Regions from separate parts of the Pseudarthrobacter sp. alpha12b genome, predicted to be linked through region 1. Evidence: riboswitches for the same ligand, from Rfam matches in the RefSeq annotation. Region 1 holds a riboswitch; each other region holds the start of a gene.
What was found. A riboswitch is a leader RNA that binds a small molecule or an ion and turns the genes downstream of it on or off. The one in region 1 is predicted to bind thiamine pyrophosphate.

Region 1 (7,789 bases):
GTGCCTGATTGTAACGCCGGTGGCTGACGCCAACACACAGCAATAGGAACAGCAACGCCCGCTTCCGCGGCGATCCAGCGCGGGTATGAGAGAATGAACGTGGCTGGAAGCCGATCCACATTCGGACTCCGGTCCGGTGGTATGTTCCCAAGACCGCCAATGATGAGCAGGGCAGGCTTTGGATTCTTCCGGCACTCCCGCGACTCCATTGGGCGGCACCTGGTTGTAGCACGCAGAACAACGGGTTTTCAGAACATCCACCGGCTCCCACGGGCTGCCGCACCCCAATGACGGTGCGAACCTGGGAGTATCCACTTGACTTCTGTCAACGCCTGCGGGTTTTGACAAATATGTGCCCCAATGGGTGCCGGATGTGGCGGTACGTCAGGGGCAGGAGTGTTGCCACATATGGACAATGATCAGGAACTGGCCGTTAACGACGAAGCAGCGGCTGCTGAGGCTGCTGCACCCAAGAGGGCTCCCCGCACCCGCCGCAAAGCGGCTCCCAGGACGGAGGACGCCCTGGCGGCTTCCGTGACTGCGGCGCCGGAAGCTTCAGCCACCCCCAATGCGGACGCGCCGGCTGAAGAAACCGCGGCGGCGCCCAAGACCCCAGTCCGGCGCACCCGGTCCCGGAAAGCGGCGGCCGCCGCCGAACCCTTGCCCGCCTTCGCCGGTGAAGCCGAGGCGGCTGCCGCAGGCGCCGTCGCTGCCGTCGACGCCCCTGCCACCGCGTCGGCCGCGGCTGAGGAAAGCCCCGCGGCCCATGCTGCTCCGGACGCCACGGCCGGCGCCGAAACCAAGCCGGTCCGCCGCCGTCGAGTAGCCACCCGCAAGGCTGCGTCCCCGGCCGCCGCACCCGCAGCGGACTCCGCAGCCGCGGCTGACGTGGCGCCGGAGTCAGTGGCGCCGGAATCAGTGGTGCCGGAAGCCGCGGACCAGGTGGCGGTGCAGAACGAGGAGCAGGTGCAGGAGCCGGTGGCAGCAGCCCAAGCCGCCGCGGCCCAGGAACCTGCGTCCATGCAGGAGCCGGTCACGGAAGCCGCGCCAGCCCAGAAGCCGGCCCAGGATTCCCCTGAGGTGAAGGACGGGGGGTCCGCCCCGGCCGCCAGTGCCTTTGGTTCCCTTTTCCTGGAACCTGCATCGCCCACATCCGTAATCTTCCAGGCACCGGACCTCAGCACCGTGGTCCGTCCCGCAGCCCCCGCCGTCGAGGAGCCTGACGAGGAAGAAACCGACGACGCCGATGATTCCTCCAGCCGCCGCCGGCGCCGCAGCCGTGGCCGCAGGGGCCGCAGCCGCGTCGATGACAGGTCCGACGAGGACAACCAGGGCGGCAGCGCCGAGGCTGACGACGAAGACGAAGCCGACGAGGACACCGTCGGGCAGCTGGAGGACGGCGTGACCTCCCGCCGCCGCCGTCGCCGCCGCCGCGGAGACCAGGACCTTGAGCTCACTGGTGGCGGGGATGACGATCCGCCCAACACGGTGACCCGTGTCCGTGCGCCGCGCGCCGTCAGTGAAGCGCCCGTGAGCAACAGGGTGACCAGCGTGAAGGGGTCCACCCGCCTCGAGGCCAAGAAGCAGCGCCGCCGCGAATCCCGTGACACGGGCCGCCGCCGCACCGTCATCACCGAGGCCGAGTTCCTGGCGCGCCGCGAGTCCGTTGACCGGCAAATGATCGTCCGCCAGCGCGACGACAGAATCCAGATAGCCGTCCTGGAAGATGGTGTCCTGGCCGAGCACTTCGTCTCCAAGACCCAGCAGGACTCGCTGATCGGCAACGTGTACCTGGGCAAGGTCCAGAACGTGCTGCCGTCCATGGAAGCGGCGTTCGTGGACATCGGACGCGGCCGCAACGCCGTCCTGTACGCCGGCGAGGTCAACTGGGAAGCCGTCAACCTCGAGGGCAAGCAGCGCCGCATAGAAAACGCGCTGAAGTCCGGGGACACCGTCCTGGTCCAGGTGACCAAGGACCCCGTGGGCCACAAGGGTGCGCGCCTCACCAGCCAGATTTCGCTGCCCGGCCGCTACCTGGTGTACGTCCCCGGCGGCTCCATGACCGGCATTTCCCGCAAGCTGCCCGACGTCGAACGCAACCGCCTCAAGCGCATCCTCAAGGACCGCCTGCCCGAGCACGCCGGCGTCATTGTCCGAACCGCCGCCGAGGGCGCTTCCGAGGAAGAGCTGACGCACGATATCAACCGGCTGCGCGCGCAGTGGGAGGGCATCGAAAGCCAGTCTACGTCCACCAAGATCCTGGCTCCCGAGCTGCTCTATGGCGAACCCGACCTGACCATCAAAGTGGTCCGCGACGTCTTCAACGAGGACTTCTCCAAGCTCATCGTTTCGGGTGAGGAAGCCTGGGACACCATCGAGGCCTACGTGACCTACGTGGCGCCGGACCTGGTGGGCCGCCTTGAGAAGTGGACCAAGGACCAGGACATTTTCTCCGCCTGGCGGATCGACGAGCAGATCCACAAGGCCCTTGAGCGGAAGGTCTTCCTGCCCTCCGGCGGTTCCCTGGTGATCGACCGTACCGAGGCCATGACCGTGGTGGACGTCAACACGGGCAAGTTCACCGGCAGCGGCGGCAACCTTGAAGAGACCGTCACCAAGAACAACCTGGAAGCCGCCGAGGAAGTAGTGCGCCAGCTGCGGCTGCGCGACATCGGCGGCATCATCGTGATCGACTTCATCGACATGGTGCTCGAATCCAACCGCGACCTGGTCCTGCGCCGCCTGGTGGAGTGCCTGGGCCGTGACCGGACCAAGCACCAGGTTGCCGAGGTGACCTCACTCGGCCTGGTCCAGATGACCCGCAAACGCATGGGCACCGGACTTCTGGAAGTATTCGGCGAGCAATGCGAGGCCTGCGCCGGCCGTGGCGTTGTGACCCACGACGATCCCGTGGAGCACCGCCGCGCCAACATTGTCGCGGCCGAGCACCATGTCCAGCGCACCGACAACCGGCCCGAAGCCCGCGCGGAAACCCACCGTCCGGAAGGCCAGCGGAACGACAATACCCAGCCTGGCGTCCGTTCGGAGCGCAAGCGGCGGCGTGGACGCGGCGGGCAGCAGCCCGAAGCGGCTCCCGCACCTGCCGTCCATGTCCACACCGTCCAGCCGGACCCGTCCGACGCAGAGCGGCACGCCAAGGCAGAGGCAACCAGGCTTGCCCTGGCGAACATCGCCGCTGCCGCCCACGCAGCCCACGTGCATGACGATGAGGTGGCGGCCGCCCGGCAGGTGCCTTCCGTGGAGCCTGCGCCGGCACCGGTGGAGGAGAAGCACGACGCCGAGTCCCCGGCGCGTCCGGCAGCTGTCCTGACGTTTGGCGGCGAGGAAGTTCCGCTTCCGTTCGTGGAGCACGCCGAGGAGCAGCAGCCCAAGCCCGCCCTGACCCTGGACCGGCTTGCGGAGGCGTTCGCCCACCTGGGGCAGCCGGCTTCCCCCGTGGAGAACGCGCCCGCCAAAACCGCAGATGCCGTGAAGGTACCGGAACAGGTGGCGCCGGAACGGCAGCCCGACGCCGGGGAAGCGGAAACCCGCACCGCCCGTGAAGCGCCAGCCGAAAAGGACTATTCCGACCACACGCTGGAGCAGTCACGGCAGCGCAGGCCGCGGCGCCACCGTGCCGCCAGCCGCGCCCAGGGCGCCGCCAACGAGACCGCCGTCCAGCAGCATGAGAACGTCCAGGCGTCCGCCGCGGGCCACACGCACGCCGCCAAGGCCCCAGAGCCCGCGAAGCCGCAGCCGGTGGCCGAAGCCGGCAAGGGGGCCGGGGAACCCATCATCCTCGGCGTCGGCGTGCCTGCCTCGGAGCTCTAGGCCAAGGCGTGACCAACGCGCCAGCAAGGAAGTCCCCGCCATATGGACTGTTCCCCCTGAATTTCAGGGGAAACAGTCCGCAAGGCGGGGACTTCCTGCGTCTGCAGGTGCTGTCACCTTTCCGCCGGGTGCATCCCACGGGCTAGGCTGGAAACCGACACGGGGTGCCGCGCAGAAGGCCGGCTGAGATCCAGACCCGTTGAACCTGTCCGGCTAGTACCGGCGAAGGGATGTCTCTTGTCTTCGACCCTTTCCATGCCCCTGCCTGCCGCCTCCGACGTTCCTGTCCCGCTGCCGGCAGGCCGGGAGGTCCCACGGGTCCTCTCCATTGCGGGCTCCGATCCGTCCGGGGGCGCCGGCATCCAGGCGGACCTCAAAAGCATTGCTGCGCACGGCGGATACGGCATGGCTGCCATCACTGCCCTGACGGCACAGAACACCCGCGGCGTGCAGGCCGTCCACGTTCCTCCGGCCGCCTTCCTGGCCCAGCAGCTGGATGCGGTCAGCGACGACATCACCATCGACGCGGTCAAGATCGGCATGCTGGGCGACGAGGCGGTGATCCGCACTGTCCGGCAATGGCTGGGGAAGGTCCGGCCCGCCGTCGTGGTCCTGGATCCCGTGATGGTGGCCACCAGCGGTGACCGGCTCCTGAAGGAATCCGCGGAGGCGGCCCTCCGGGAACTGCTGCCCCTTGCCCACCTCATCACGCCCAACCTCCCGGAGCTTGCCATGCTGGTGGGCGGGGACCTTGCGGAGAACTGGGACGCTGCGCTGGACCAGGGCAGGCGCCTGACGGACGCCACCGGGGCCACCGTGCTGGTCAAGGGCGGCCATCTGGCAGGTGCAGACTGCCCGGACGCGCTGGTCAACACGTCAGGCCTCCTGGGACAGGAGGTGGTGGAAGTGCAGGGGAAGCGGGTTTCCACGCGCAACAGCCACGGAACCGGCTGTTCCTTATCCTCCGCGATGGCAACGGTCCAGGCCCGCCTGGGGGACTGGGAGGCATCGCTGCGGACGGTCAAGCCATGGCTGGCCGGCGCCCTCGAGAACTCGGACATGCTGAACGTGGGTCAGGGGAACGGCCCGGTACACCATTTCCACCATGTGCGGCCGCTCCTGGCGGAAGGCGGTTTCGCAGCCCGGCTGTGGGCGGAAGCCCAACAGGACCTCGCGGACATCTACGATCTGGACTTCATCCGCCGCCTGGCATCCGGCGACCTTGCCGAGAAAGACTTTGCCTATTACCTGGCCCAGGATGCCCTATACCTGAATGGTTACTCCCGCGTGCTGGCCCGGGCAAGTGCCCTGGCCCCCTCCGAGGCGGAGCAGCTGTTCTGGGCGGGGTCCGCGCAGCAGTGCCTGGAGGTGGAATCGGAGCTCCACCGCTCGTGGCTCAGCACGCGTCCGGTCCGGAACGGACTGGGCCCGGTCACCAAGTCCTACGTGGACCACCTCACTGCCGCGTCGGCGTCGGGCAGCTATGCAGTGCTGGCCGCCGCTGTCCTGCCCTGCTTCTGGCTCTATGCCGAGGTTGGGAAGAAGCTCCATGCACGGTTCCTTGACGCCGGCGAACCCGACGGGCATGCCTACGCGGACTGGCTCCGCACGTACGCCGACGAGGGCTTTGCCGAAGCCACCCGCCGGGCCATTGCCATCGTGGACGCGGCAGGGCGCAAGGCCTCCGACCATGAAAGGGCGGCGATGGTGACCGCATTCAAGCAGTCCTGCCGGCTGGAAGTGGAATTCTTCGACGCGCCGAGGCTGCACGCCTGATTCAGTGCCGGCGGGTGTGCCGGTAATATGGTGGGGCACGGTGCGGACGCCGGACCTGAGCTGTGGTAGCTATCACAGCAAGCCGCCGGGAACCAGCCTCATTTGCGGCCGAAGACAAAATTAGCGTAATCTAGATCTTCGGTGCTTACGCCAACACTTGGGTTATGACCCCACGGCGTTGAGGCACAGCGAGAAACCAGGCTTTTGATAGTCGGTTCCGCACGCAAATTTAGTTATAAACGTCGAGAGAAGTGAGTTCCCAAGTGGTGTACGCGATTGTCCGCGCAGGCGGCCGCCAAGAGAAGGTTTCCGTTGGAGACTTCGTTACCCTGAACCGCGTCGCCGGTGGAGCCGGCAGCACCATTGAGCTGCCCGCACTGCTCCTGGTTGATGGTGACAAGGTCACCTCCGCCGCCGCCGACCTGGCCAAGGTAACTGTTACGGCTGAAATCCTCCAGGACCTGCGTGGTCCTAAGATTGTCATCCAGAAGTTCAAGAACAAGACCGGCTACAAGAAGCGCCAGGGTCACCGCCAGGAATTGACCAAGGTCAAGATCACCGGCATCAAGTAACACCGGTTACTGTTCAGGTATTTCAACAGATTCCCCAGAATTTAGAGGCAGGCATTTCAAATGGCACATAAAAAGGGCGCGAGCTCCACTCGCAACGGCCGCGATTCCAACGCTCAGTACCTCGGCGTCAAGCGCTTCGGCGGCCAGGTAGTTTCCGCAGGCGAGATCATCGTCCGCCAGCGCGGCACCCACTTCCACCCGGGCGCCGGCGTTGGCCGTGGCGGGGACGACACCCTGTTCGCACTGACCCCGGGCGCCGTTGAATTCGGCACCCGCCGCGGTCGTCGCGTGGTCAATATCGTTGCTGCTGCAGCTGCAGAGTAACAACCAGTTCTGAAGCGGTGGAGCGGGCCTGAGGGTCCGCTCCACTGTTCTTTTAACAGCATTACAATCGATGTGGCGTCCCCGGGCGCTACATAAACAGCACTTGAGGAGAACCACGTGGCCAGCTTTGTAGACCGGGTAGTACTGCATGTATCCGGCGGAACCGGCGGCCACGGTTGCGTCTCCGTCCACCGAGAGAAATTCAAGCCGCTGGGAGGGCCCGACGGCGGCAACGGTGGCAATGGCGGCGACGTGATCCTTCGCGTTGACCACCAGACCACCACGCTCCTTGACTACCACCACGCACCGCACCGGCACGCCAGCAACGGCGGGCCCGGCATGGGTGACTGGCGCGGCGGCAAGAACGGCGAGACCTTGATCCTGCCCGTGCCGGACGGCACCGTGGTCAAGACCAAGGACGGCGAAGTCCTGGCTGACCTCGTAGGCGAGGGCACCGAGTTCATCGCAGCCGCCGGCGGCATTGGCGGGCTCGGCAACGCCGCCCTCTCCTCACAGAAGCGCCGGGCACCCGGCTTTGCTCTGCTGGGCATCGAGGGCGACTCCCGTGACATCGTCCTGGAACTGAAGTCCATCGCCGACATCGCCCTGGTGGGCTTCCCGTCCGCCGGCAAGTCCAGCCTTATCGCGGCCATGTCGGCTGCCCGACCCAAGATCGCCGACTACCCCTTCACCACCTTGGTTCCCAACCTGGGGGTCGTCCAGGCAGGCGAGGTGCGGTTCACCATCGCCGATGTCCCCGGCCTCATCGAGGGCGCCAGCGAGGGACGCGGCCTGGGGCACCACTTCCTGCGCCACGTTGAGCGCTGCGCGGCCCTGGTCCATGTGCTTGACTGCGGCACGCTGGAATCGGACCGGGACCCGCTCGCGGACCTCGCCATCATCGAGGGTGAGCTGGAGAAGTACGCGGTCGACATGAGCTACGCAGGCCAGGACGGCGAAGTGGTTCCCCTGAACCACCGCCCGCGGCTGGTTGCACTGAACAAGGTGGACCTGCCCGACGGCAAGGACATGGCTGAATTCGTGCGCCCGGAGCTTGAATCGCGCGGCTACCGGGTCTTCGAGGTGTCCGCCACCAGCCACGAGGGGCTGCGCCAGCTCGGCTTCGCCATGGCCGAGATCGTCAAGGCCGCCCGCGACGCCGTGGCCGCCGCCCCGCCCAAGGTGCAGCCCGCCGTTCTGCGGCCGCGCGCCGTCAACGAAGCCGGGTTCAAGATCCGCCGCGAGGAAAAGAACCTGGAGCCGCTGTTCCGCGTCCTGGGCGAAAA
Region 2 (7,789 bases), 1.6 Mb from region 1:
AGGAAAAGCCCGGCTCACTCAACATCGACCCCAGCCCGGAAGGAGGCGGAAAGTGAACATCGCAAGCTTTGCCCCGCTCGCCGTCGTACTTCCCATCCTGGGCGCCGCCCTGACCTTCCTGCTGATCCGGCATACCCGGGCCCAGCGCGCGGTGAGCATCGCCCTGCTCTCGCTGACCCTGGCGCTGGAATGCCTGCTGCTGGCAGCCGCCTGGAACGGCGGCACCGCTGCCGTGACCATCGGCGGCTGGCTGCCGCCATTCGGCATCGTCATGGTGGTGGACCAGTTCTCCTCACTGATGCTGGTGGTGTCCTCCGCAGTGAGCCTTGCCGTCCTGGTGTACGCCACCGGGCAGGGCATGGCCGACGGCGACCACGACGCTCCGGTCTCGATCTTCCACCCCACCTACCTGATCCTGGTGGCAGGGGTGTCCAACGCGTTCCTCTCCGGGGACCTCTTCAACCTCTACGTCGGCTTCGAGATCCTGCTGACGGCAAGCTACGTGCTGATGACCCTGGGCGGCACCGGGCCGCGCATCCGGGCCGGCGTCACCTACGTGGTGGTGTCCGTGGTGTCCTCGGTCCTGTTCCTGATCGCCATCGCCATGGTGTATGGGGCTACCGGAACGGTCAACATGGCGGACCTGGCCATCAAGCTGGGTGAACTGGACCAGGGCACCAAAACCCTGCTGCATGTGATGCTGCTGGTGGCGTTTGGCATCAAGGCGGCCGTCTTCCCGCTGTCCTTCTGGCTCCCCGACTCCTACCCCACGGCGCCAGCACCTGTCACGGCCGTGTTCGCAGGCCTGCTGACCAAGGTGGGCGTCTACGCGATGGTCCGGACCGAGACGCTGCTCTTCCCTGGCGATACGTTGAACACGCCCCTGATGGTGGTGGCGCTGCTGACCATGGTGGTGGGCATCCTTGGTGCCCTGGCCCAAAGTGACATCAAGCGACTCCTCTCCTTCACCCTGGTCAGCCACATCGGCTACATGGTGTTCGGGCTGGCCATGTCTTCGGCTGCCGGGCTGGCGGCGGCGGTGTTTTACGTGGCGCACCACATCACCATCCAGACCAGCCTCTTCCTGGTGACCGGCCTTATTGAGCGCCGCGGCGGCAGCTCGTCCGTGGACCGGCTGGGCGGACTCGCCAAGCTCTCGCCCCTGCTGGCCCTGCTGTTCTTCATCCCCGGGATGAACCTGGCCGGCATCCCGCCCTTCTCCGGATTCCTCGGCAAGGTTGGCCTGCTCCAGGCCGGCGTGCAGCTGGGCACGCCGCTGGCCTACGCACTGGTGATCGGCGGGGTGGTGACCAGCCTCCTGACGCTGCTGGCCATCGCAAGGGTATGGAACCGTGCATTCTGGCGCCGCCCCACCGACGCCGAGCATCCGGATCCCGTGCTCCTCGCCACTCCTGCGGCGAGGGTTTCCGGTCCGGGCGCCAAGGTCAAAAACCCCGTGACGCTCCTGCCGCGCACCATGGTGGGCTCCACGGCGGGCCTGGTGGTGCTCGGTGTTTCCCTGACCGTCTTTGCCGGGCCGCTGTTCGGTCTTTCGGACCGGGCGGCCCGGGACATGCTTGACCGGACACCGTACATCCAGGCGGTGCTGGGCAGCGATGTCCCCGTTCCGGCCACCCCGGCCGTGGGAGGAGTGCGATGAGCCGCAAACGCATTTCCCTGCGCCAGGAGCTGCCCCTCCTGGTCTGGCTGGTGATTGTCTGGGGCGCCCTGTGGCAGGATTTCAGTCCCGGTAACCTCCTGTTCGGCGCCCTGCTGGCCGTGGGTGTGGCCCGGCTCTTCTACCTTCCGCCGGTGGAGCTCAGCGGCCGGTTCAACATCCTCTATGCCGTGCCCTTTGCGCTGGCCTTCGTGGGCAAAGTGGTGGTGGCCAGCGCCCAGGTGCTGTACCTGGCCGCGGTCCGCGGCCCCAAGGTGACCAACGCCGTCGTCGCGGTGAAGCTGCGGAGCCACCAGGACCTGATCGTCACCGCCACCGGGCATGTGATCTCCCTGATCCCGGGGTCACTGGTGGTCGAGGTGGACCGCTCCACGTCCACCCTGTACCTGCACGCGCTCAACATCGCCTCCAAGCAGGATGTCGAGGGCCTGCGGAACGAAGTGCGGTCCATCGAGGCAGGCCTGATCCGCATCATGGGCAGCCCGGAGGAACTCGAAGCCGTCCGAACGGAGGCCGCTGCGTGATGCACATTGTCCTGGCTGTTACAGCCGTCATCTTCTCGCTTGCTGCGGCCGGCGCCATCGTGCGGATTGCCCGCGGCCCGTCACTGCTGGACCGCGTGCTGGCAACCGATGTGCTGCTGGCCATCCTGGCCGGAGCCTTGTGCATCGACATGGCAGTGAACCGGCACCTGAACAACCTCATGCTGGTGGTGGCCATTTCCATCATCGGTTTCATCGGATCCGTGACCGTGGCCCGATTTGTGGCGGACCGAAGGGTAAAGCCTGATGAATCCTGACTTTTCCGGACCTGACGGGTGGATCGACGCCGTCTCAGCGGTGCTCATGGTGGTGGGGGCGCTCATGTCCCTGGGCGCCGCCGTTGGCCTGCTGCGCTTCCCCGACCTGCTGAGCCGCATGCATGCCGCCACCAAGCCCCAGGTCCTGGGCCTGTTCCTGCTGCTGGCGGCCATCGGGCTGCAGATGCGGACGTGGTGGGTGTGGCCCGTCCTGGTGGTGGCGTGGATCTTCCAGCTCCTCACCGTGCCGGTGTCCGCCCACATGGTGGGCCGCGCGGGGTACCGCACCAAGCACCTGCACCGGGAGCTGCTCACGGCCGACGAGCTGGAAGCCGTGGTGCAAAAAGCCGCCGCCGAGGCTGCCCTGAAGGACAACCCCGACGGCGGCCGGTAGCGCTCGCTGCTAGACGATGTCCTGCGTCTTGGCGAACCGGGTGATGGCGCGCTGGGTGCCTCGGTTTGCCAGGACCTGGATGATGGCGCTGACCGACGCCGAGATCAGCGCGAAGGTCAAGGCCGACCGCAGGCTGGTGGGCACATCCTCGTTCTTGCCGGTGGGCGCTTTCTGCCCGGTGGTCTTTTCCCAGATGGTGTTGACCAGCTTGGTGCCGGCCAGGCCTGCGCCGAGGCTCACACCGGTCCCGAGCAGCTTGATGAGAAGGTTCATTCGTAGTACTCCTTGCGGGCGGAAAACGGACTGCCTCCAGCCTAGCCTCACACCCGTCCCGGTCAGGGCAAGGGCGTGGCCGGCTGGGGGCGGCCTGGTGGACTGATACGGACTGGTGGATTAATACGGTTGTTGGATTAGCCCGACGGAGGCCCGGTGCGGAACTTGATCATCTTGTGCGTGCCGTCGCAGTAGGGCTTGATGGCGGACGCCCCGCACCGGCACAAGGCAACGGTTTTCCGGTCCCGGGGTACGGCGTCGCCGGACGGGGTAACAATCTCGAACTCACCCCTGATAATCAGGGGCCCGTCGGGGCAGACCACGATGGAGCTCGCCGCTGGTTCCGGGTCCGGGTGGGCTCCTGTTCCATGCTGTTCGGGGTTCATGCCTGCCGCATTCATCGTTGTTGCTGCTTTGCCAGGTCCTGAGCTGTCACGCTGCCGCCGGCATCGATGTCCGCAGCGAAGTCTCTCCGGCGTCCCACGAGGACATGAGGTGGGCGGACAGGCGGGCGTCCAGGGCCATGGCGGCAGTCGCCCCAAACAACACGTCCGCCAGGAGGGGCGGCTCCGCCTCCACCAGGCCGCCGGCCAGGTCCCGGCCCGCGATCTGTTCGTGGACGGCGTCGGCCTCCACATGCTCGTCGAAGTAGCCGGTGACGTCCGTGCCGAAGCCGTGACGGCGGAATCCGTTCCCGTAGAACCGGTTGGGCTGGGAGGACGTCATTTCATAAATTGCCAGATGGCCGGTGATGGCACCCCGGAGCCGCCGGTTCAGGCCGCAGAGCGACATGAGGTTCACGGATGCCAGGGAGACGGCGGGAACGGCATCGACGTAGGCGCCGTAGCTGTCGTCCAGGCCCAGGCCGCGCATGGTGCTGGCGAACAGTGCGCTGTGCATCCGCCCGGGCCGTCCGCCGCCGTATTCGTCCGCCTGGATTTCCACCAGGGCCGCCTTGGGCCTTCCGCTGAGGCGGGGAATGGCCCACGTGTGCGGGTCGGCTTCCTTCAGCTGGTAGATGGATTTGTGGACCAGGAACTCCTTGAGCTGCGCCAGGCTTGCCTTCCTGGCGACGTAGCGGGACAGGCTGGGACCCGTGTCCGTGGCGGCGAGGCCGAACAGGACGTTGGCCATGGCATCGCTGGTCATGGTGGTGCCGGCGGGCAGTTCGAAGGTGCCGGCGGCCTGGTGTGCTGCGGTGCGGAGGGCCTTCTCAAACGGTTCCTCGATCAGCCGCCGGACCCTGATCAGGTCCGGCTCCCACTCCCACGTGTCCGGGACACCGTCCAGGCCCGAGTAATGGAGTTCGTAAAGGCAGAAGAGGGTCAACTGGATGTCCTCGTCGCCGATGATGTCTCCGGCTGCGGCCACATGCCCTGCCGCCAGGCGGTACAGGCGGTCCACGTCCGGGCCGGCGGTGTCCGGGGCCTGGGCAAGGACATCAAACAGTGCGCTGCTGACGGGGCCCCTGGTGTCCGGAATTCTCATGGTGCTCCTTGGTCTGCCGCGCTGGTGACGGGAACGAACGCGGGACCGCCCATGGTGACTCCCATGCCCTGTCCTCCGCTAACCCCGGGAGACAACATAGTAAGCATGATTACTAATAAAAGCTAAGCAGCCTGAATGCCTGCCCCTCGGATGTCCCGCCGCTGATCCCTCAGCGTCTTATCAGCCAGCGCCTAATCAGCCAGCGCCGATCCAAGGACGCCGCGCAGCGCCTCAACCACCAGGTCATGGTCCTGCAGTTGCGGCAGCCCGGAGACGGCCACCGTGGCTACCGCGCCCACTCCCGTGACGTAGATCGGAAACGCGCCCCCATGTGCGGCATACCGGGACTGGTCGAACCAGGCGTTGTCCTCGATCCGGCCACCACCCAGCCGGCCGCGCAGTCCCACCAGTAGGGACGGCACCTCGTACCGGGCGGCAGTGCGCTGTTTAGCGCGGATCCAGTGCCCGTTGTCCGGGGTTGCGCCCGGCAGCGCGACGTGGAACAGCACCTGGTCGCCCTTCGCAATATCGATTGCGATGGGCAGCCCCCGCTCCTTGCCCAGCTCCACGAGGAGCAGGCCCAGGTTCAACGAATCATCCAGCGAGAAGCCGGGGAACTGGAGCTCCCGGACCTCCGCCTCGATGCGGACAATCAGCGCCTCCAGCCAACCCTCCGGCTGGGCGTCGCTGGAATCAGGATCAAACCCGGTCACATCCGGTGGATTGGCGGTCATGGCCCTCAATCTACCCCTGCCAGGTGTAAACTTGACCACGCCCGAACCGGGCAAATAAAGAGCGTTACCCAACCAAAAGCAACACTAAATACGACAGGGGAGCGCCGCCGTCGGGGATCCTGGCACAAGCCGGGCACCGCAGGTGGGCGCTGAGAGTGCGGACAGCCGCAGACCCTCGAACCTGATCCGGTTAGTACCGGCGCAAGGGAGTCGAGTTCTCGAAGTGTCGCGGCTGCCCGGCAACGGGCCGGCGGCCGGGTCCACTTTCCCCTCCTGTTTCCAGGAGGATCACATGAGTACTGCAGCAATCAAGAAGACCACCAGCAAGTCCTGGCGCGTCGTGGACATCGTAGTCGCCGCCCTGGTGGCCATCGCGGGTGGCGTCATCTTCTGGGCTTGGGACCAGGGGGCCGCCGCACTGTCTGCCCCCATGAACGCCGCCTACCCGCCGCTGACCGGACTGCTCGCCGGCGGCTGGATGATTCCCGGAGTGCTGGGAATGCTCATCATCCGCAAGCCCGGGGCGGCCCTGTTCTGCGAGACCGTGGCCGCCACTGGAGAGCTGCTCATGGGCTCCCAGTACGGTGCCTCGGTCCTGTTTTCCGGTTTCATCCAGGGCCTGGGGGCGGAGATCATCTTCGCGATCTTCGTCTACCGCAAGTTCAACCTGCCCGTATCCCTGCTGGCCGGCGCCGCGGCCGGATTCTTCTGCGGCCTCAACGACTCATTCGCGCCGTGGGGCTGGAACATCGCCTACTCCGGCGCGGACAAGCTCGCCTACATCGTCCTCACCACCATTTCCGGTGCCGTCCTGGCCGGCGCTTTGTCCTGGCTCGCCACCCGCGGCCTGGCCCGCACCGGCGTGCTGAGCTCCTTCGCCTCCCGCAAGGCTGCCACGGAGCCCGTCTTCTCCTGATGGCACCCTCCCAGGATGCCGCCCGCACGGTCCGCCCTGCCGCCGTCAGCGCCCGTGGCTGGGGCTGGCGGCATGCCGGAAGGGCGAAACCCGCCGTCCACGGCCTTGACCTGGACATCGTCCCCGGAGAGCGGGTGCTCCTGCTGGGACCCTCCGGAGCCGGGAAGTCCACGCTGCTTCACGCGCTCGCCGGCGTCCTGGGAGACATCAACGACGACGGCGAGGCAGGCGATGCCGACGAGTCCGGTTCGCTGCTGGTGGACGGCGCCCTGCCCCGCGCCCGGCGCGGCCGCGCCGGGCTCATGCAGCAGGACCCCGAGACGCAGGTGGTCCTGTCACGGGTGGGGGACGACGTCGCCTTTGGTGCCGAAAACCTTGCGGTGCCCCGCGATGCAATCTGGCCCCGCGTGCACGAGGCGCTTGCCGACGTCGGCCTGTCCCACCTCCCGCTGGACCATCCGACGTCGGCCCTGTCCGGTGGGCAAAAGCAGCGCCTGGCGCTGGCGGGCATCCTGGCGATGCGCCCCGGGCTGATCCTGCTGGACGAGCCCACCGCCAACCTTGACCCGGACGGTGTGCTGGAGGTCCGTGACGCCGTGGCCCGCTCCCTGGACAAGACCGGGGCAACGCTGGTGGTGGTGGAGCACCGGGTGTCCGTATGGAAGGACCTGGTGGACCGGATCGTGGTCCTGCAGCCCGGTTCCGCCGCCGATCCTGCCGTGCTCCTGGACGGGCCGCCGGACCGCGTACTCAATGAGGCCCGGACCATTCTTGCTGCTGCGGGCGTATGGGTGCCCGGCTACGTGCAGGCGACCCGCGCCCGCACCGCCGTCCCGCCAACCGGTGAGGGCAGCCTGCTGCTGGCAGCGGAGCAGCTGGGCGTCTCCCGCGACCGTCCCCGCCGCCAAGGCTTCCGGAAGATCCCGCCGGTGCCGGTCCAGGAAGGCCTGGCCGCGCAGGTCCGCGCCGGGCAGGCCCTTGCCATTACCGGCCCCAACGGTGCCGGAAAGTCCACATTCGCGCTGACCCTCGCCGGGCTGCTGGAACCGGTGTCCGGAAAGGTCTCCGCCACGCTGGACCTCAGCCGCGGCGCCGGCATCGATCCCTACAAGTGGAAGGCCGAGCAGCTGATTTCGCGCGTGGGCACGGTGTTCCAGGAGCCCGAGCACCAGTTCGTGACCGGCAAGGTGCTTGACGAGCTGCTCTTCGGCCCCCGGCATCTGGGGCACGGCGAGGACCGGGTGGACGAGCTCCTGGAGCGGCTGCGGCTCACCGCCTTGGTGGACGCCAACCCCTACACCCTCTCCGGCGGTGAAAAGCGGCGGCTGTCCGTGGCCACCGTCCTTGCCGCCAGCCCCCAGGTCCTGATCCTGGACGAGCCCACCTTCGGGCAGGACGCCAACACGTGGGCCGAACTGGCATCATTCCTGTCCGAGCTCCTGGACGCCGGCACTGCGGTGGTATCCGTGACCCATGATGCCGAATTCACGGAGGCCCTGGGCGGGGT
Region 3 (7,789 bases), 120 kb from region 1:
CGTTTGCGGAAGACACCGCGATCATCCTGCGGTCCCTTGCCGACGACGGCCGCGGCGCCGCCGGCGGACACGTGGTGGCACACTCCCAGGGGGCAATCGCTGCCATGATGGCCGCCGTCGAACGTCCGGACCTGGTCTTTTCGTTGACCCTGGTGGAGCCGGCCTGCCTCTCCCTGACAGCGGAGTTGCCGGCCACGGCGGCCCACATCAGCCTGATGCAGCCCCTCTTCGACGTGCGCCACCAACTCAGCGACGAAGACTTCCAGCGCGAATTCGTCCGGCGCGTCTACGCCACCGACCTCCAGCAGCCCGCCACCACCGAGGAAAAACGGTCCGCGCGGCGGCTGCGGCTGCAAGCGCCGTCGTGGGAGGCGCCGCTGCACATTGTTCCCGGCGTGCCCACGTTGGTCCTGACCGGCGGCTGGGAGCCCCTCTATGAGGAGATTGCCGGCTACCTCCGCGAGACCGGCGCCCTGCACCGCGTTGCCGCGGGCGGGCACCGGCCTCACGATTCCCCGGACGGGGACCAGGCCATCCGGCAGTTCATCAGCGGGGTCAGCCGGAGCCAGACGGCCCGGGCGTCCTAGCCTTCCGCGGGAACCCGCAGCTCGGGGAGGTATACCTTTCCGCCGGACGCCAGGAACTCCTCGCTCTTCTCCCGCATCCCCGATGCCATCCCCGCCAGCGCTGCCTGCGCCTCCGCGGACCCGAATTCGTCGCGGATGTCCTGGCTGATCCGCATGGAGCAGAACTTGGGCCCGCACATCGAACAGAAGTGTGCCGTCTTGGCGGGCTCGGCAGGCAGGGTCTCGTCGTGGAATGCCTCCGCCGTCACCGGGTCCAGGGACAGCGCGAACTGGTCCCGCCAACGGAATTCGAACCGCGCCTTGGACAATGCGTCGTCCCGTTCGTGCACCCCCGGGTGGCCCTTGGCGAGGTCCGCTGCGTGCGCGGCGATCTTGTAGGTGATCACTCCGGTCTTCACGTCGTCCTTGTTGGGCAGTCCCAGGTGCTCCTTGGGGGTGACGTAGCAGAGCATGGCCGTGCCGTACCGGGCAATCTCGGTGGCGCCAATTGCTGAGGTGATGTGGTCATAGCCGGGAGCGACGTCCGTCACCAGCGGTCCCAGGGTGTAGAACGGCGCTCCCTTGCAGAGTTCCTGCTGCCGCTCGACGTTTTCCCTGACCAGGTGGAAAGGAACGTGGCCGGGCCCTTCCACCATCACCTGTACGTCGTACTCCCAAGCGCGTTGGGTGAGCTCGGCAAGGGTGTCCAGTTCCGCGAACTGGGCGGCGTCGTTGGCGTCCGCCGTCGAGCCGGGGCGCAGACCGTCGCCCAGGGAGAAGGCAACGTCGTACTTGGCGAAGATTTCACACAGTTCATCGAAGTGCGTGTACAGGAAGTTTTCCTGGTGGTGCGCCAGGCACCAGCCGGCCATGATGGAGCCGCCGCGCGAGACAATGCCCGTCACCCGGTTGGCCGTGAGCGGGACGTACCGCAGCAGCACCCCGGCGTGGATGGTCATGTAGTCCACCCCCTGCTCGCACTGTTCAATGACCGTGTCCCGGAAAATTTCCCAGGTCAGCGCATTGGCCTCGCCGTTGACTTTTTCCAGGGCCTGGTAGATGGGTACCGTGCCAATCGGAACAGGGGAATTGCGGATAATCCATTCCCGAGTGGTGTGGATATCGTCGCCGGTGGACAGGTCCATGACGGTGTCGGCGCCCCATTGCGTGGCCCACTGCAGCTTGTCCACCTCCTCGGCAATGGAACTTGTCACGGCCGAGTTGCCAATGTTGGCGTTGATCTTCACCAGGAAGGCCTTGCCGATGATCATCGGCTCGGACTCCGGATGGTTGATGTTGCTCGGGATGATCGCGCGCCCGGCAGCAAGTTCACTCCGGACAAGCTCCACGTCGCAGTTCTCGCGCAGCGCCACGAAGCACATCTCCTGCGTAATGACCCCCTGCCGGGCGTAGTGCATCTGGGTCACCGTCCTGCCGTCGACGGCGCGGCGGGGCACCGGCTGCGCGCCCTTCCACTCCGCAGAGGCAGCCCCGCGGCGCACAGCGGAGCGGCCGTCGTCGAGCAGGTTGCGCTCCCTGCCGCTGTAGGCCTCGGTATCTCCCCGCGCGGTGATCCACTCCGAGCGGAAAGGTTGCAGGCCCCGGACGGGATCGCTGCCGGGCCCGGCCGTCCTGTACGTCCGGAAGGGCGCGTTCGGCTGGCCGTTGGGGGACGGCTCAAGGGCAATCTCCGTCACCGGTACCCGGATTCCATTCCCGGCATCTTCGATGAACGCCAGTGATTGCGACTTCAAGGACTGGGTCACCGGGGCCCCGGGTTGAACGCCTGGCTCCCCGGCGGACGGCATGCGGGCAGGGTTGATCTGGGTATTTTGCGTACTCAAGGGAATACTCACTTCCTTCGCCGGCATTACCCGGACAGGTTCAACGGTCGCAGGCCGCGTCAGCCCGATCTCAGCCCCTGCAGGGGCACCCGTGTGGTCAGGAACGAAGCTACCACAGCCTCCCGGAAGAACGCCGTCACATTCGCTGGTGCTAGCCTGTCCGGGCATCGGAAGGAGCCAGGATGGCAGAAGTAATCGAGTTCAGCGGTCCCGTTTTGACCGGGCCGCAGACCGTGGAGCACGGAGCCTGGTCGGTGGACGGCCGGCTCACATTCACCCGGCCCGCAGCACCGCCGGCCCGGATCCTTGACGGCTGGGTGCTGCCGGGGTTCGTGGACGCCCACTGCCACATAGGGCTGGGCCCGTCCGGTCCCGTGGAGCCCGCTGCCGCCCGGGAACAGGCACTGGCTGACCTCAACGCCGGAACCCTGCTGGTCCGCGACGCAGGCTCACCGGCTGACACCCGCTGGATGCACGGCGGCCGGGACTTCCCCGTGCTCATCCGCGCCGGCCGGCATATTGCCCGGACGCGCCGCTACCTGCGGGGCTTCGCCGAGGAGGTGGAGCCGGAGGGCCTCGTGGAGGCCATGCGCAAGCAGGCGCGCGACGGCGACGGCTGGGTCAAACTGGTGGGGGACTGGATTGACCGGCGTGCAGGTGACCTGGCCCCCTCCTTTCCCGCCGCCGTCGTACGCGATGCCGTCCAGGCCGCCCATGACGAGGGCGCACGGGTGACGGCGCACTGCTTCGCCGAGGACACCCTGGACCAGATGCTTGACGCCGGCATTGACTGCATCGAGCACGCCACCGGCCTCCTGCCCCGGCATCTGCCCCGGTTCGCCGAACAGGGCGTACCGATCGTGCCCACCCTCATCAACATCGCCACGTTCCCTGACATTGCCGCGCAGGCGGAACCCAAGTTCCCGCGCTACGCCGCGCACATGCGTGCCCTCTGGGAACGCAGGCGGGAACGGGTGGCGGAGGCCCATGCCGCGGGTGTGCGCCTATTTGCCGGCACCGATGCCGGCAGCGTGATCCGCCACGGCAGGATCGCAGACGAGATCCTTGCCCTGCACGGCGCGGGCCTGCCCATGGACGCTGCGCTGGATTCCGCCTGCTGGGCAGCCCGTGCATGGCTGGGAGCGGATGGACTGGAGGAGGGGGCGCGCGCCGACGTCGTGGTGTGCCGGGAAGACCCGCGGGCCCTACCTGAAACAATCACGGCGCTGGAACATGTGGTGCTGCGCGGCCGAATCATCCGCTGACTAAAACGAGTCCCGGGGACTTGGAATAAATTGAAGCTTCAAGTAATTTTAATGTGTGACAGGCCGTCAACGGGACGGCCGCCAATGCAAGGAGCCTTCAATGACCGCATCCGCCAGCAGCCAGGATCTTCTTCCTGCCGATCTCGCCATGGGCACCGTGATGCTCAAGGTGGGCGACATGAAGGTCATGACCGACTACTACCAGCGCGCCCTTGGCCTCAAGGTGGTGGCTGAGCAGGACGGCGGGCTTTACCTTGGCAGGCTCGGCCGGCCGTTGGTCCACCTTGCGCCGGCCCCCGGGCTGCACCTTCCCGGCAGGGGAGAGGCTGGCCTGTTCCACACCGCACTGCTGTTCGAGGATCAGGCCTCCCTTGCTGCCACCGTCGCCACGGCTGCGCAGTACGAGCCGCGGGCCTTCACCGGCAGCGCAGACCACCTGGTGAGCGAAGCCTTCTACTTCACCGACCCTGAGGGCAACGGCATTGAACTGTACTGGGACCGCCCGCGCAGCAACTGGTCCTGGAACGGGACCGATGTTGTCATGGACAGTCTGGCACTGCCGCCGCAGCGGTACCTGGAGCAGTACCTCACCGAGGAGTCCCTTGAAGGCCAGCGGCAAACAGCCGCCGGCGTTGGCCATGTCCACCTCCAGGTGGGCGATGTCCAGACCGCGCGGGACTTCTACGTGGGAACCCTGGGGTTCGAAAAGACGGCGGGCTGGCACGGGCAGGCATTGTTCGTTTCCGCAGGCCGCTACCACCACCACATGGCCATGAACGTCTGGAACAGCCGCGGTGCCGGCCCCCGCAAGGACACGCTGGGGCTGGGCGAGGTGCTCATCGAAGTTCCTTCAGGGGACGACGTCGGCGCGCTGACTGACCGCCTGAAGGTGGCCGGAGTGCCCGCGCACCACACCGGCGCAGAGCTTCGGTTCGAAGACCCATGGCGCAACCGGATCCGGGTGGCCGCCCGCTGATCGACCCCCCTTCCCGCGGCATGCCTCGGGACGCGGGGCGGGCGTGCGCCGGCAGGTCCGCAACTACTAGGCTGATTCCGTACGGCCGGGCCGCAGGCAGCGCCCGGCGCGCAGCTCCGCCAACGGAAGAAGGGCACCAGCCATGGGCTTCACCGAGATCTTTGTCGCCACCCATGACGCCGCGCTGAAACGCGCCGGCATCCTTGACGAAGGAAGCAGCTCCTCCGCGGACGGCGCTGCCGCAGGCCAGACGGTGCGGATCCAGGGCATCAGCGACTTCGAGGTGGAGCAGCTCGGCGATCTTGCCGGGACTGCCGTCCACGCCGGCGGAGCCGATTATGAGCTGACCATGGTGGACGTGGCCAGCGACTCCCTCCTGGCCGTTCCGCCGGCCATGGTCCGCGCCCTGGCGGACCTGCTCACCTACGAAACCGAAGGCGAGGGCAATGTCCTCGACGACGTCGCCGGGCAGTGGGCCGGCCAGGAGGACGTGCCTTTTGGTGCCGCCCAGGCGCGGACCTATGTGCGTCAGCTGGCGGAACTTGCCGCCGGAATCAACGATTCGGAGCGGAACGGACTGTACGTCTGGTCCGCCTGACCCGACCCTGCCCGTTCCTGGCACGTTGGCGTGGCGGCGCAGCCTTCAGGCCGCCTCCGCCGCCACGCGCGGGAGCGCCAAGTCGAAATAACAGCGCTCATCTGGCACAATAAACAGGTACTCGATCTGCGTGGCCCCTCTCTCCGCGTCCGGATCCTGTCCTTCGAGCCCGCAAGTATGGCCCGCCCCACGGGTGCAGAACGCCGGGTTCACCCCTTTTTCTGAAACAGGAGTGACCACAAAAGTGGCCGTAAAGATTCGCCTTAAGCGCTTCGGCAAGATGCGCGCCCCGTACTACCGCATCGTCGTTGCGGACTCACGCACCAAGCGTGACGGCCGTGCCATCGAGGAGATCGGCAAGTACCACCCCACCGAAGAGCCCTCGTTCATCGAGGTTAACTCCGAGCGTGCACAGTACTGGCTCTCCGTCGGCGCACAGCCGTCCGAGCAGGTTGCCGCGATCCTGAAGATCACCGGTGACTGGCAGAAGTTCAAGGGCCTGCCGGGCCAGGAAGGCACCCTCAAGACCAAGGTCGCGAAGGAAGCTTTCGTTGCTCCGGAGAAGGGCTCGGTCATCATCCCGGAAGCCATCACCAAGAAGGCCTCCAAGTCTGACGCTGCCGAGGCCCCGGCCGACGCCGAAGCTGAGACCACCGAGGCTGAGTAGATTGCTGGCAGAAGCGCTGGAGCACCTGGTCCGCGGAATTGTTGATTCCCCGGATGACGTAAAGGTCAGTTCCAAGAACAACCGCCGCGGGGATACCCTCGAGGTGCGCGTTCATCAGGACGACCTCGGACGGGTGATCGGCCGCCAGGGCCGCACTGCACGCGCACTGCGCACCGTGGTGGCAGCGCTGGCCGGCGGCGAACCGGTAAGGGTCGACGTCGTCGACACCGACCGCCGCCGCTGACCGCTCGGCAATATTCGGTTTTGCTCCGGCCCCTCCACCACCAGGTGGAGGGGCCGGAGCTCTTTCACAACACAGTGCTTTCAGTAGAAACACCACAACCCGGAACAGAGGAACAGATGCAGCTTCAGGTGGCACGGATTGGCAAGCCGCACGGCATTCGCGGGGAAGTCACCGTCCAGGTGCTGACCGACGCCCCGGAGGACAGGTTCGTGCCCGGGACGGAGTTCGTGGTTGAGCCTGCCGCGTCCGGTCCCCTGACCGTGAGCAGTGCGCGCTGGAACAAGGACATCCTGTTGCTCGGTTTCGAGGAAGTGGAGGACCGGAACCAGGCCGAGACCCTCCGTGGCGCCAAGCTCTTCATTGAAACCGAAGAGCTGGATGAGGACGACGACGAGGGCTGGTACGAGCACGAACTGGTCGGCTTGGAAGCCCGGGTCGGGTCCCAAGTGGTGGGCAAGGTAACGGCACTGAACACGATGCCGGTGCAGGACCTGCTGGTGGTCACCACCCCGAAGGGCGACGAGATCCTCATCCCGTTCGTGGAGCAGATCGTGCCCGACGTAAACGTCGAGGAAGGCTTCATCCTCCTCACCCCGCCGGACGGCCTCTTCGAAATCAACTCGGACGAAGCCGCTGCTCCGGAAGCGGAAGGCCGGGACTAGATGCGGATCGACGTCCTCAGCATCTTTCCCGAGTACCTTGCCCCGCTTGAACTGTCACTGATCGGCAAGGCGCGCCAGGACGGCATCCTGGACCTGCGCGTCCATGACCTGCGCAGCTTCACCACTGACCGTCACCGGTCGGTCGACGACACCCCTTACGGCGGCGGCGCCGGGATGGTGATGAAGCCCGAACCCTGGGCGCAGGCCCTCGCCGCAGTGGCTGAGGGGCGGCCGGACCCCGGGAGCAAGCCCGTCCTGATCGTTCCGTCGCCGGCCGGCGAGCGTTTCACGCAGGCCCTCGCCTACGAACTGGCGGAGGAACAGCACCTGGCGTTTGCGTGCGGGCGGTACGAAGGCATCGATGAACGCGTCATCGAATGGGCCCAGGATCAGTTCACCGTCCGGCCCGTCAGCCTGGGCGACTACGTGCTTAACGGCGGGGAGGTGGCCGTCCTGGCCATGGTGGAGGCCATCGGCCGCCTTCTGCCGGGAGTGGTTGGCAACCCCGAGTCCTTGGTGGAGGAGTCCCACTCCGACGGGCTGCTCGAGTACCCCGTCTACACCAAGCCCTCCGTCTGGCGTGACCGGGAAGTGCCCCCGGTGCTCCTCAGCGGTAACCACGGGAAGATCGCGCAGTGGCGCCGCCACGAGCAGTACCGCCGGACGGCGGAGCGCCGTCCGGACCTGCTGGAGGGGTTCGACGCCGGCAGCCTCCCGCGTGCGGACCGCACCGAATTGAACAACCTGGGCTACGACGTCGTGGACGGCCGGCTGGCCCGCCGCCCGGAGGCGGCAGCTGAACGGCAGGATTAGCGCCGTCGGAATTGGCGTAACCCCGCTGCTGTGGCAAAATTAACCCTTGTGTCTGCTGGGTCCGCACCTGCCACAGGGGGTAGCGCGGCCAACAGCCTGACAACCGGCCCCATCAACCCTTGAAGCGGCCGGACACTTTACTTCGGCGGCGAGA

Region 2: linked by a shared signal. The riboswitch ahead of ACTAQI_RS14965 (ECF transporter S component) and the one ahead of thiD (bifunctional hydroxymethylpyrimidine kinase/phosphomethylpyrimidine kinase) in region 1 are both predicted to bind thiamine pyrophosphate.
Region 3: linked by a shared signal. The riboswitch ahead of thiC (phosphomethylpyrimidine synthase ThiC) and the one ahead of thiD (bifunctional hydroxymethylpyrimidine kinase/phosphomethylpyrimidine kinase) in region 1 are both predicted to bind thiamine pyrophosphate.

The regions. Positions count from the first base shown of each region.
Region 1 covers NZ_CP196746.1:1,607,939-1,615,727, reverse strand. The annotation lists gene ACTAQI_RS07305 (Rne/Rng family ribonuclease) at 409-3,831, shown strand; TPP riboswitch at 3,982-4,079, shown strand; gene thiD (bifunctional hydroxymethylpyrimidine kinase/phosphomethylpyrimidine kinase) at 4,087-5,607, shown strand; gene rplU (50S ribosomal protein L21) at 5,871-6,179, shown strand; gene rpmA (50S ribosomal protein L27) at 6,240-6,503, shown strand; gene obgE (GTPase ObgE) at 6,621-7,789, shown strand, end outside.
Region 2 covers NZ_CP196746.1:3,230,158-3,237,946, reverse strand. The annotation lists gene ACTAQI_RS15010 (Na(+)/H(+) antiporter subunit C) at 1-56, shown strand, start outside; gene ACTAQI_RS15005 (Na+/H+ antiporter subunit D) at 53-1,660, shown strand; gene ACTAQI_RS15000 (Na+/H+ antiporter subunit E) at 1,657-2,202, shown strand; gene ACTAQI_RS14995 (monovalent cation/H+ antiporter complex subunit F) at 2,202-2,477, shown strand; gene mnhG (monovalent cation/H(+) antiporter subunit G) at 2,467-2,871, shown strand; gene ACTAQI_RS14985 (DUF4235 domain-containing protein) at 2,881-3,144, opposite strand; gene ACTAQI_RS14980 (CDGSH iron-sulfur domain-containing protein) at 3,282-3,530, opposite strand; gene ACTAQI_RS14975 (iron-containing redox enzyme family protein) at 3,577-4,632, opposite strand; gene ACTAQI_RS14970 (heme-degrading domain-containing protein) at 4,824-5,366, opposite strand; TPP riboswitch at 5,452-5,592, shown strand; gene ACTAQI_RS14965 (ECF transporter S component) at 5,659-6,282, shown strand; gene ACTAQI_RS14960 (ABC transporter ATP-binding protein) at 6,282-7,789, shown strand, end outside.
Region 3 covers NZ_CP196746.1:1,727,590-1,735,378, reverse strand. The annotation lists gene ACTAQI_RS07930 (alpha/beta fold hydrolase) at 1-587, shown strand, start outside; gene thiC (phosphomethylpyrimidine synthase ThiC) at 584-2,410, opposite strand; TPP riboswitch at 2,406-2,513, opposite strand; gene ACTAQI_RS07920 (amidohydrolase family protein) at 2,593-3,675, shown strand; gene ACTAQI_RS07915 (VOC family protein) at 3,776-4,651, shown strand; gene ACTAQI_RS07910 (hypothetical protein) at 4,794-5,249, shown strand; gene rpsP (30S ribosomal protein S16) at 5,494-5,916, shown strand; gene ACTAQI_RS07900 (RNA-binding protein) at 5,918-6,160, shown strand; gene rimM (ribosome maturation factor RimM) at 6,277-6,822, shown strand; gene trmD (tRNA (guanosine(37)-N1)-methyltransferase TrmD) at 6,823-7,635, shown strand.